One region of the Undibacterium sp. RuTC16W genome, then DNA from elsewhere that is predicted to be linked to it. Evidence: predicted binding sites of a transcription regulator. Region 1 holds the regulator's gene; the other holds the start of a gene.
The links. The regulator sigma-54, encoded in region 1, starts transcription at its own class of promoters, with help from an activator protein. The targets are predictions, from matches to a motif close to TGGCANGNAANCTGCTTT.

Region 1 (6,070 bases):
TCGGTAGTAAAGCTGATGATTTTTGATGTCGACGGTATTTTGACTGATGGTAGCCTGCATTTTAGCCCTGAAGGTGAAGTCATGAAGACCTTTAATGTCCTTGATGGGCAGGGCATCAAGTTATTGCAACAGGCGGGAATCCACACCGCGATCATCAGTGCACGACAGTCCGCCATCGTCGCGAGGCGTGCTGCTGATCTGGGGATCACGCATGTTAAGCAAGGCATACACGACAAAAAGACGGCGTTTCTGGAGTTGATTTCTGAATTGAATTTGTCACCGGAGCACTGTGGTTTTATTGGTGACGATGTCATCGATTTGCCCGTGCTGACGAGAGTTGGCTTCGCTGCCAGTGTGCCGAACGGGCATGACGAGGTCAGAACCAGGGTTCACCATGTGACAAAAGCGACTGGCGGTGCCGGCGCGGCGCGTGAAATTTGCGATTTCATTTTACGCGCACAAGATAAATACGATTCAGCACTGGCGACTTATCTCACATGAAATATGCATTTTCCTTAGACCGTTTTCGTATCTGGCTGGCGGTTGCTGTGCTGGCAATGATTGCGCTTGGCAGTTTTTGGGTATTAGAGGTGTTGCGGCGAAATGATGATGAGGGCAATTCGCGTTCCTCGGCCCGGAGTGAGCCTGACTACTATGTAGAGAAATTTAATTTCATTAAATTATCGAACAATGGGCAGGCAAATTTCCACGTCGCAGGTGACCGGTTGACGCATCATCCTCGTTACGATAATTTTGAAATTCAACAGCCGCGTATCAACAGTTTTGATGAAGACAAAACCCCGGTCACAATCCGGGCAGATAAGGCAGTTGTTGAACAAAAAAACGCACAAGGGCAAGCATCACAACAGCCGCCGAGAGAGAGTGATGAAATTCATTTGTACGGCAACGTGAATATGGAACGCCCCGATAGTGCGACGGCAAAATTCATGCGCTTGCAAACCGAATATCTGTTACTGCTGCCGGATGTGAATACGATGAAGACCGATAAAGCCGTCGCCTTGTACACAGAAAGATCAGAGACGCATGCGATAGGCATGATTGCGAACAATGCGACACAGGAAGTGCAGTTGCTCAGCAAAGTTCACATGCTCATCGATCGTCCACATCCCAAGCGGACATCTACTAACTAATTACGACGGAGAGCAAATAATGCGCTTTCAATATAAAGAAATGAAATGTCTGAGTCATTGTTTCATGCTGGCGATCGGCATCTTCACTGTGTCGCCTGCGGCATTTGCGGAAAAGGCTGACAGCTTGAAGAAGACAGCAATCAGCGCAGAACACCTGACTTCAGACGGAAAAAAGAGTACCTCAACACTGCTTGGCGAAGTCATTCTGGTCCGCGGCACTTTGCTGGTAAAGGCTGATCGTGCCGTTGTGACAGAGGCGGCTGACGGACACCAGACATCGGTTCTGTATGCCAATGCTGGCGGTCGTGTGTCGTTCCGTCAAAAGCGCGACGGTGGCCCTGATTTATGGGTCGACGGCTATGCCGACAGAGTTGAATACGACGACAGGTCTGAGCTGGTGAAATTCATTTCCAAGGCGAAGATCCGCTATCTTGACGGTAAAAATGTAACCCAGGAGCAGGAGGGGGAATATCTTTCCTACGACAGTATTAATGATGTCTTTGTTGCGACCAACAGCACGTCTGGAAAACAAGTTCCCGGTGGCGGTCGTGTTACTTTGATTTTAGAACCTAAAGCCGATAAGCAAACCAAAGAATAAGATGAGCACTTTATTGATCAAGGGTTTGCAAAAGCGTTACGGTGCGCGCCAGGTAGTGCGCGATGTGTCGCTTGAAGTAAAGAGTGGTGACGTTGTCGGTCTGCTGGGGCCGAACGGTGCGGGCAAAACGACATCGTTTTATATGATCGTTGGACTGGTTCCCTCTGATGCCGGTGAAATCAATGTGGACGGTGTAGACATCTCCCATTTGCCGATTCATCAACGTGCCGTTCTCGGCTTATCGTATTTGCCACAAGAGGCATCGGTATTTCGTAAGCTGACAGTCGAGGACAATATCCGTGCCGTGCTGGAGTTGCAAAAGGATGAACATGGCAAGTTTCTGAATTCAGCCGAAATTGAGAAACGCCTGGATACCTTGCTGGCCGATTTGCAGATCGAGGGCATACGTGAAAATCAGGCGCTTTCTTTATCTGGCGGTGAACGTCGCCGGGTAGAAATTGCCCGGGCACTGGCAACGAATCCGCGCTTTGTGTTGCTGGATGAACCCTTTGCAGGTGTTGATCCGATTGCTGTGATCGAGATTCAGCGTATCGTACGCTTCCTGAAAGAGCGCGGTATCGGTGTGCTGATCACCGATCATAATGTGCGCGAAACTCTAGGTATTTGCGATCACGCCTACATCATCAATCAAGGTGCAGTGCTGGCGAGTGGCAAACCGGAAGACATCATCACGAACGAATCCGTACGCAGGGTTTATCTGGGAGAGCATTTCCGCATGTAGCGGGAAGCGAGATGATGATGAAACAAAGCCTGCAACTACGTACCTCACAACACCTGGCGCTGACGCCGCAATTGCAGCAATCAATTCGTCTTTTGCAGTTATCCACGCTGGAACTACATCAGGAACTGGAAAACCTGTTGACTGATAATCCCATGCTGGAGCGGGTTGATGACCCCATGGATAATGCAGTGCGATTGCTGGCCGATGGCGCGATTAGCACCACCAGCAATAATTCAGAATCTGAATTTGCAGTACAGGAAGTCGGTGCCGAGACCGCCGCTCCGGTTGCTGATAGCGGTGACAATGCGGAAGTTGCTTCATCCGCGGACAGCACCAGCGCCAACGAAGAAGAGTGGAGTTTTGATGATGTACCGCTAGGCAGTAAGTCTTCAGAGGAAGAGGATGGACGTCCGCAATTAGAAGCTGCGCAAACCAGTTTGCGCGATCATTTGCTGGAACAGATGCGCCTGAATATTCGTGAGCCGCGTGATCGTGCCTTAATTGAGCTGATGATTGATGCGCTGGATCTCAGTGGTTATCTGATGGAGACCTTGGATGAAATCCATGCGAGTTTGCCGCTTGAATTGTGTGTAGAACCAGAGGAATTATCTTTCGCATTAACGATGCTGCAAAGCTTTGATCCCGCCGGGGTTGGTGCGCGTACGCCGTCGGAATGTCTAGCCTTGCAGATCAAACGCTTACCTAAGATTCCATTCGTGACACGTCGTCTGGCGCTGAAGATTGTTGAAGAACACATCATCTTGTTTGCGCAGCGAGATTTCAACAAACTGAAAAAAATTCTCAACTGCGATGATGAAGATTTGCGCGAGGCGCAGGTAGTGATTCGCCAGTGTAATCCTAAGCCAGGTGCGGATTTTGCAGCGGCGTCATCAGACTATGTGGTCCCCGATGTGATCGTCAGAAAGTCAGCAAATGGCTGGCAGGTTTTGCTGAATCAGGATGTCATGCCCAAGCTCCGCGTTAATAGTATGTATGCCAACATCATGAAGCAAAATCGCGGTGACGGAACGATGGGATCGCAGTTGCAGGAAGCGCGCTGGCTGATCAAAAACATGCGGCAACGCTTCGACACCATCTTGCGCGTTGCACAAGCGATAGTTGAAAGACAACGTAATTTTTTCACTCACGGTGCGGTTGCGATGCGCCCTCTTGTTTTGCGCGAAATTGCTGATACACTAGGTTTACACGAGAGTACTATTTCTCGTGTAACGACCCAGAAATACATGCTTACCCCGCATGGTATGTTTGAGTTGAAATATTTCTTCGGTAGCCATGTCGCGACGGAAACGGGGGGGGAAGCATCTTCCACCGCGATACGTGCACTCATCAAGCAGTTGATAGGAGCAGAAGACCAGAAAAGCCCACTCTCTGATAGCAAAATTGCAGACATGCTGGGTGAACAAGGCATGGTCATTGCGCGACGTACTGTTGCCAAATACCGTGAAGCCCTAAAAATTCCTCCAGTAAGCCTGCGCAAATCCTTGTAATGAACACCTGTAATTTAGTCTTGTAACTAAGCCTTGAAATTACGTTTTGTATTGCTATATATAATTTAGCTCGATGCATCAGAGCAAATGCTGAAGAAATTTATAGCAAGTAACATCACCATAGGAGCGTAGTATGAATCTCACCATCAGTGGACATCACCTCGAAGTAACTCCTGCAATACGTGAACATGTACAAAACAAGCTTGAGCGCATCAGGCGACACTTCGATCAAGTCATTGATATCGCCGTCATCCTGACGGTAGACAAGCTCCGGGAAAAGGAAAAACGGCATAAAGCAGACATTAATCTGCACATCAGTGGTAAAGATATCCACGTAGAAAGCCTGGCGCACGACCTCTACGCTGCGATCGACCTCCTCATCGATAAACTGGACAGACAAGTCATCAAACACAAAGACAAAATTCAAGATCATCAGCACGACGCCATCAAGCACCTGCCAGACCCGGCGTCGGTGTAAGTCATCAAGTCCGGTGTTCGTAGCCGGTACAAAAAAAAGGACGCTTCAAGCGTCCTTTTTCGTTGGGTACACCAAACGAACAGTGGCTTATTACCATCGATATCGAACCCGCAGGCTGGATACGGCTTCCAGGGGCTTTTCGTGCCAACAGCCGCAGCCTGCTTGCGGATTCGTTTTGGGGATTTCTAAAAACTCTTTAATCGATATTTCATGAAATCGCTTATTCCTGCCTTTCCTTTGTGTCCTGGCTTCTCTGTGGTGAGCGATCTTGATTTTTGCGTCAGTCCTGACTTAGTTACAGATTGTTTATAGAGCTAACTTTTGCCCGTGAAACCGATAGTGTTCCTGGGTAAATAAATCGATCCCGCATGGCAGGTTCTCTATCCAGTCCAGAAAAGCATGAATCGCTTCTCGCCCGATAAAATACCGTCCGTGCTGAGGTACCATCATCGCAATATCCATGTTTCTGACCATATTTGCCCACAAACGGCAGACTTTATTTGACACCATATAGCGTTGATGAAACCCTCGCATGGCTGGCAACTGATCTAAAAAAACTTCCTTTGTCGTGATGGGCTGACTGACGTCATGTGCATCGACCATCGACGCGCCCATGTCACCTGAGAACAGGATTTTGGAACGGCTATCGTAGAACTGAAAGTTACCTTCGGCATGCAAGAAATGTGCGGGAACAGCATGAATGGTCGTAACACCCATAGAGACAGGCATACCTTCGTCCGGTATGCCGACAATTCTGCCGTCTGAGCGGTTCAGATTGCAAAAATGCGGTACAAAACGCGACCATAGCTGCGATACATAGAGCTGGCATTCCGTACTGAATAACCACTTATCCAGAGCCCCGATGATGTCCGGATCCTGATGTGATGCAAAAAGGTATTTGAGGTTTTTCTTGGGTAAATAGCGTTGCATCGCTAATACCAAGCTGTTGTAAGTAATATTGCCAGACGGATCAAGCAGGGCACCTTGTCCTTCTGACACAATCAAAAATTGGTTCGCCTGTACCGCGCTATCGCCTGCATCCTTGACGAGATCATTGAACATCAGACAGATGTGATGAGCGTCTTTATATAATTCTATGGGCACTGCGATCTCCAGAGGGAATAGATATTTTCCATCGGGCAATTGTAGTGAGCGAGGGCGCGCTGGAATTGCGTTAGATCAGTAAAGCGCTTGATTCATATCAAGCGCTTGCAAATGACGGCGACGGCTGGCTGCTTGTGACTGAGGACGCTTCAATGAAAATTTAATAGCCTAAGGTTTTGCCGTCTGGATTGCGCGGATCGGAGTAGCCGTCGAAGCCATCGGTACCGATTTGTATGATTTGGGTCCTGCCCATGGCCGGAGAGATTTTTAGATTGTGACCTTTGAGTTCTAAGATACGTAAGGTATCCACGCTGATACCCCGCTCTGCACGCATCTGATCGGGCATCCACTGATGATGAATTCGCGGTGTAATGGTCGCTTGCGCGACGTTCATGCCATGGTCAATAACGTTCAAAATAGTTTGCAGGGTCGTCGTGATAATACGGCTGCCTCCAGGACTGCCGGTTGTCATGAATGGCTTCCCGTCCT
Region 2 (6,070 bases), on a different contig from region 1:
CGCAAAGCACCAATGCCACCGGTGATGGCGGAATGGATATCAGAGCCAGTACCAGCGACCACACGGCAAGTAAATGTGGATGCGTTGAACTCGTGCTCTGCATACAAAATCAGCGAGGTATGCATGGCTTTTTCCCAAGATGCGCTTGGCTTTTGACCATGCAACAGGTGCAGGAAATGTCCACCGATAGAATCGTCGTCCGTCTCTACATCAATCCGCTTACCGTTGTGACTGAAGTGGTACCAGTACAGCAACATGGAACCGAGAGATGCCATTAATTGGTCGGCAATATCGCGTGCGCCCGGTGTATTGTGATCCTCTTTTTCTGGCAAGGTGCAACCCAAGACCGATACACCAGTGCGCATCACATCCATAGGGTGGGCGGACGCTGGCAAAGCTTCCAACGCTGCTTTCATATTGGCGGGCAAACCGCGCAAGGATTTCAGCTTGTTTTTGTAGGCTTTCAGTTCAGCGATGTTAGGCAATTTGCCGTGCACCAGCAAATGCGCGATTTCTTCAAATTCGCAGGTATCAGCGACATCCAGAATGTCGTAGCCGCGGTAGTGCAAATCGTTACCGGTTTTGCCTACGCTGCACAGTGCAGTGTTACCGGCGGCAACACCAGACAAGGCAACGGATTTTTTTGGTTTAAAAGGAACGGCGGCTTCTGTCATGAGATTCTCCTTTATGAGATTTGTGCTTTATAAAATATACTAAGACATACCAAGTCATACTAATACATACTCTTACCCAGTATTTTTTTAAACACCAATAAAAACATGCGGAATAGGCTAGTTTTTAATAAAAAAAGGGGAGTATGTTAATTTTTAGTAGGTATATTAATTTCTGTGATGCGTTTTATTTAGATTTTTGCTGGGCGAATAAGGCATCCAGCTTTTGCTCAAAATCGTGATAATTGATGCGCTCATACAATTCCATGCGTGTCTGCATCGTATCGACTACCGCTTTTTGCGAGCCGTCACGACGAATCGCGGTATACACATTTTCTGCCGCCTTATTCATGGCACGGAAAGCAGACAAGGGATATAGCACCAGACCAACATCGACTGCAGCCAGTTCTTCCACGCTGTACAACGGTGTTGCACCGAATTCGGTAATGTTCGCCAGGATAGGGACTTTGACCGCGTTTGCGAATTGCTTGTACATCGCAAGCTCTGTAATCGCCTCCGGAAAAATCATGTCCGCACCAGCCTCGACACACATTTGTGCACGCTCAATCGCTGCATCCAGCCCCTCGACTGCCAAAGCGTCAGTACGCGCCATAATCACGAAACTGTCGTCGGTACGCGCATCGACGGCAGCTTTGATGCGATCGACCATTTCTGACTTGCTGACGATTTCTTTGCCAGGACGGTGACCACAGCGTTTCGCGCCAACCTGATCTTCAATGTGCATCGCTGCTGCGCCGAACTTGATCATGGACTTGACCGTACGTGCTACGTTAAAAGCAGAGGAACCAAAACCCGTGTCCACATCGACCAGCAAAGGCAGATCACACACATCGGTAATCCGGCGCACGTCAGTCAACACATCGTCCAGATTAGAGATACCCAGATCTGGTAAGCCCAGAGAACCCGCAGCGACACCGCCACCGGACAGGTAGATCGCTTTAAAGCCGGCACGTTTTGCCAGTAAGGCGTGATTCGCATTGATCGCACCAACCACCTGCAAGGGCGATTCTTCTTGCATGGCTTTACGGAACGCAGCACCTGCGGAGAGTTGACTCATGTTCTTACCTTTCAAAATAGGGTTTTGCTGGGTGAGCTTATTGCAATCAGCGTGCCAGTTTTACAAAGACAACATCACTACTGTGAAAATATGAGGCGGATCAAGGACTTAAGCACGTCATCTGGATGCTCCAAAGGGAAAACAATTCGCTATTGACTGACTTTTGTTTCATAATGACGTTTAATTTGAAACATTTTTTAAAACAATGAAACATTTAACATGGAAATTTGAAACATTCTCAATCTCGCTTTGACAGAGAGGTTCGTTTTAACCATCGCAAGCATCTTTAGCCTCCTCCAAAAAAACTTCACCTCAGACCATCATGCGGCCACAAACACCGATTCCTCGCGACGCCAATGACAAACCCGTCATCTGGACGGTATCCATTTCGCGACTATTCGATTTATTTCGCGACATCATGGTCGAATATGATGCCAGCGCGACGATTGAACCCATCCACATGGGTTTTGAAGAAGCAGCACAACATCTGCGAGAACGTCTGCAAACCGAGCGTTGCGATGCGGTGATTGCTGCCGGATCCAATGGCGCGTATCTCAAAAACCGTTTGCCCGTCCCTGTCGTGATCGCAAAAGCCAGCGGCTTCGATGTCATGCAAGCACTCGCCAGAGCACGCCGGGTCTCCCCAGACATTGGCCTGATCACGTACCAGGAGACGATGCCGGAACTGGTCGACTTTAAAAACACCTTTGGCTTCAAACTCGAGCAACGGACTTATGTTACGGAAGAAGATGCTCGCGCCCAGATCAGTGAACTCAAGGCTAAGGGTATTAAAGCCATCGTGGGTGCTGGCTTAATTACCGATCTGGCAGAGGAAGCAGGTTTGACGGGCATTTTCATGTATTCCGCAGAATCGATACGTCAGTCCTTTGAGGACGCCCTGGAAATCGCCCGCTTGACACGCCTGGAGTCCGCACGCGGACGCCAACATCCTGCGGCCGAATCGCTAAGGGCACGGCATGGACTAGCTGATTTGCGCGGTGAATCCCCTGCCATGCAAAGTATGCGGCAATCAATCATGCTGTTCGCCCGTTCCCCGGCGACAGTGCTGATACAAGGTGAAACCGGCACCGGCAAAGAACTGGCAGCACAAGCCATGCATAAAGAAAGCCCGCGTGCGCGTCATCCTTTTGTGGCGGTCAACTGTGGTGCGATTGCCGAATCGCTGCTGGAATCAGAGTTATTCGGTTATGAGGACGGCGCGTTTACCGGATCCCGGCGTGGCGGTCATGCAGGCTTATTCGAGGCAGCGCATCGTGGCACCTTATTTCTGGATGAAATCGGTGAAATGCCTTTAAGCCTGCAAACCCGGCTGTTACGCGTTCTGGAGGAAAGAGAAGTCGTCAGGGTAGGTGGCGTCCGCCCTATTCCTGTCGATGTCAGGATTATCAGTGCAACGCATTGCGACCTCGATGTACTTATCGGCGAGAGTCGCTTCCGGTCAGACTTGTTTTATCGGCTGGCTGTACTACGCTTACAACTACCGCCGTTACGTGAACGCAAAGAGGATCTGGTGCCATTAGCAGAATGGTGTATCAAGCATGCGCTGGCATCTTTGGGAAGCCGTCCCCATGCCAATCTGCATGCCGAGGTTCTCGCCTGCGGCACACTGCTAGCGCAATATCAATGGCCCGGCAACGTCAGGGAATTGCGCAATATGATGGAACGCTTAGCCTTGTTCCTGGCGGCTGAACCACTGCAGGCACTAACGACTAGCCTGCTAATAAAAATTGCACCAGAAATTTTAACAAGCAAACAAGAAAATACTAATTTGTCAGGAAAAAAGAATCCAGATATCGGTGAACGGAATCTAAAAGCTGATGTGGCTGATATTTCCTTATGGCAAGTTATGGAGCAATTTAAACACAATCGCGATGATGTCGCCCGGCATTTAGGCATTAGCCGAACTACGTTGTGGCGGAAGTTAAAGAATGTAAACAAGGTGTTTTAGAAATTTCTTTCGGTTAAAATCAATCTACATAATAACAACCAAGATGACACCGCAATGAGCCAAGATCAAACACAAAAAAAACTCCTGATCGTCGATGACAGCAAAGTCTCTCGTATGGTCATACGTGCTCACATCAAAAGTAAACACGATGACTGGGAAATTCTCGAAGCATCGAATGGCGACGAAGCGATTGCCCTGGCAGACAAAGAGGCTCCTGATTTTTGTACCATGGATATCAACATGCCAGGCATGCTAGGAACAGATGCGGCGGAAATGATACTGAGCAAACATCCAGACATGCGCATCGTTGTATTTTCCGCAAATATTCAAGAAACTTTTCAAAGCCGCTCAAATAAGCTTGGCGCCACTTTTGTTGCTAAGCCGGTTACCGAAAAATCCATTGCCTTAGCGTTGGCGTACTTCTTGGAAAATTAAGTGAATTCTTTAACTGAAATTCATCTCGACGCCCTCACCGAAGTTTTTAATATTGGCGCCGGACGAGCAGCGGCCAGCTTGAGTGAAATCGTCGGCGATGAAGTGAAGTTATCGGTTCCTAAAGTCGAAGTCAGAAAAACTTCTGAAATCAGTGCCTCGGTCTTATCATTTGAGGGGGATCGCTTTGGCGCGGTCATGCAAGAATTCACTGGCCCCTTCGACGCGGAAGCATTGCTACTATTTACCGAAGATCATGCGCTTGAAATTGTAAGAGACATGATGAGCTCGCAAATGAGCATCGAAGAACTGGCAGAATTCGAACAGGAGGCTATGTGCGAACTAGGCAATATCATTCTGAATGCCTGTCTGTCTGCCGTGGCAGATATGCTGGATATTTCATTTAATAGTTCATTACCAAATTACACAGTCGCATCAGCAGACGAATTATTTAAACGCATCAGACATACATCTGGTCATCCGTATATTTTAGTATTACATATCGATCTAGCAATAGAAAAACGTCACTCTGAAGGTCACCTGATCTTTTTACTGAGTTCTGCGTCGTTGAAAAATCTTGTACAACAAATCGATCGTTTTTTAGGTAATATTTAATGAAGCATCCAGAGAAATTGACCGGCGAGAAGGCTGGCCAAATCTTTAACGCCATCAATATGGGACTTATATTGATTGATGCGAATGAACACATTTTGATGTGGAATGACTGGATGGTCAAACATAGCATGATCGATAGCGAGACAGCATTACAAAAAACAATCTCAGATGTATTTAGCGATAAACCTAGCGCGGCATTTCTGACCTCGCTCCGAAATACGATCAATTACGGCTTACCTGCAGTCCTTTCCAATGCCTTACATCGCTCACCTCTGCCACTCTTCGATCCCAGTGAATTGAGTGAGGATCCAGGCCGCATGCATCAGTCCATCACGATTACGCCCATTTCTGCCAGCCCCGATGAAACTCACTGCCTGATCCAGATCGTGGACTCGAGCGCGTCCATCAAACGTGAAAAGATGTTGCGCTCTCATTCAGAAATTCTGAAAAAAGAAGCGACTACCGACAGCCTGACCGGTATCTATAATCGCCGCTTTTTTGATGAACATTTTAAGATAGCGATGGGTCACTCAAAGCGGCAAAAACTTCCACTCTCCGTGTTTATGGTGGATATCGATTTTTTCAAGCAATACAACGATTACTATGGTCATGTTGCTGGAGATAAGACGCTAATTAGAGTAGCGCAGACCTTAAAATCGCAATTAGTCAGAGCAACTGACATCGTTGCCCGCTATGGCGGTGAAGAGTTCATTCTGATGCTGCCAAATATGCCGGAAGATCTCGCGATGCAATTCGCCGAAAAATTACGCGCGGCAGTCTGGGAATCAGCGATCCCCCATCTCAAATCCCGCATCAGCGAACATATCAGCGTCAGTATCGGTGTCAGCACCTACCTGCTAGGAGAGGATGTCGCTATACCTCATTTACTAGAAGCGGCAGATACGGCGCTTTATAAAGCAAAGCAAAATGGCCGCAACGGTTGCTGCTATATGAATGCAAAATCCATCGCTGACCTGGTAGCACCAGATAAAGTCTAGCGTCCGCTTGCATACAAACATGGAGAGTAACTAAGGTCAAAGCATACTGAATCTGCGGCCTTCTACCAGCTACCTCCCCATTACCCTAAGCAACTGGAGTCAGCTTGAAGACGTTGGCATTTGGAATACGCGGAATAATGATCTGCAAGAAATGTGTTGAATTCCGTTTCAACCATCGCTGCTGATTCTCGCTTAAGAAATGAAGTGGAATCTGCATCGCAGACCCCACTTTCTCCCGCTCAAAATAATTGATATTGTTGCCCGGCGATGCTGCCGAGATCGACATATTCAATACCTGCTCAGTTCC

Region 2: prpB (methylisocitrate lyase) is a predicted target of sigma-54. The motif match lies at 1,789-1,806, and genes of this name have one in related genera.

The regions. Positions count from the first base shown of each region.
Region 1 is NZ_JBMPPE010000002.1:462,328-468,397, reverse strand. Features, by position in the region: gene ACO0K4_RS06495 (KdsC family phosphatase) at 1-501, shown strand, start outside; gene lptC (LPS export ABC transporter periplasmic protein LptC) at 498-1,151, shown strand; gene lptA (lipopolysaccharide transport periplasmic protein LptA) at 1,171-1,749, shown strand; gene lptB (LPS export ABC transporter ATP-binding protein) at 1,751-2,491, shown strand; gene ACO0K4_RS06475 (RNA polymerase factor sigma-54) at 2,509-3,999, shown strand; gene hpf (ribosome hibernation-promoting factor, HPF/YfiA family) at 4,133-4,477, shown strand; gene ACO0K4_RS06465 (MBL fold metallo-hydrolase) at 4,784-5,581, opposite strand; gene ggt (gamma-glutamyltransferase) at 5,742-6,070, opposite strand, start outside.
Region 2 is NZ_JBMPPE010000003.1:404,480-410,549, forward strand. Features, by position in the region: gene prpC (bifunctional 2-methylcitrate synthase/citrate synthase) at 1-674, opposite strand, end outside; gene prpB (methylisocitrate lyase) at 859-1,749, opposite strand; gene prpR (propionate catabolism operon regulatory protein PrpR) at 2,072-3,718, shown strand; gene ACO0K4_RS08600 (response regulator transcription factor) at 3,773-4,153, shown strand; gene ACO0K4_RS08605 (chemotaxis protein CheX) at 4,154-4,765, shown strand; gene ACO0K4_RS08610 (diguanylate cyclase) at 4,765-5,763, shown strand; gene ACO0K4_RS08615 (esterase/lipase family protein) at 5,849-6,070, opposite strand, start outside.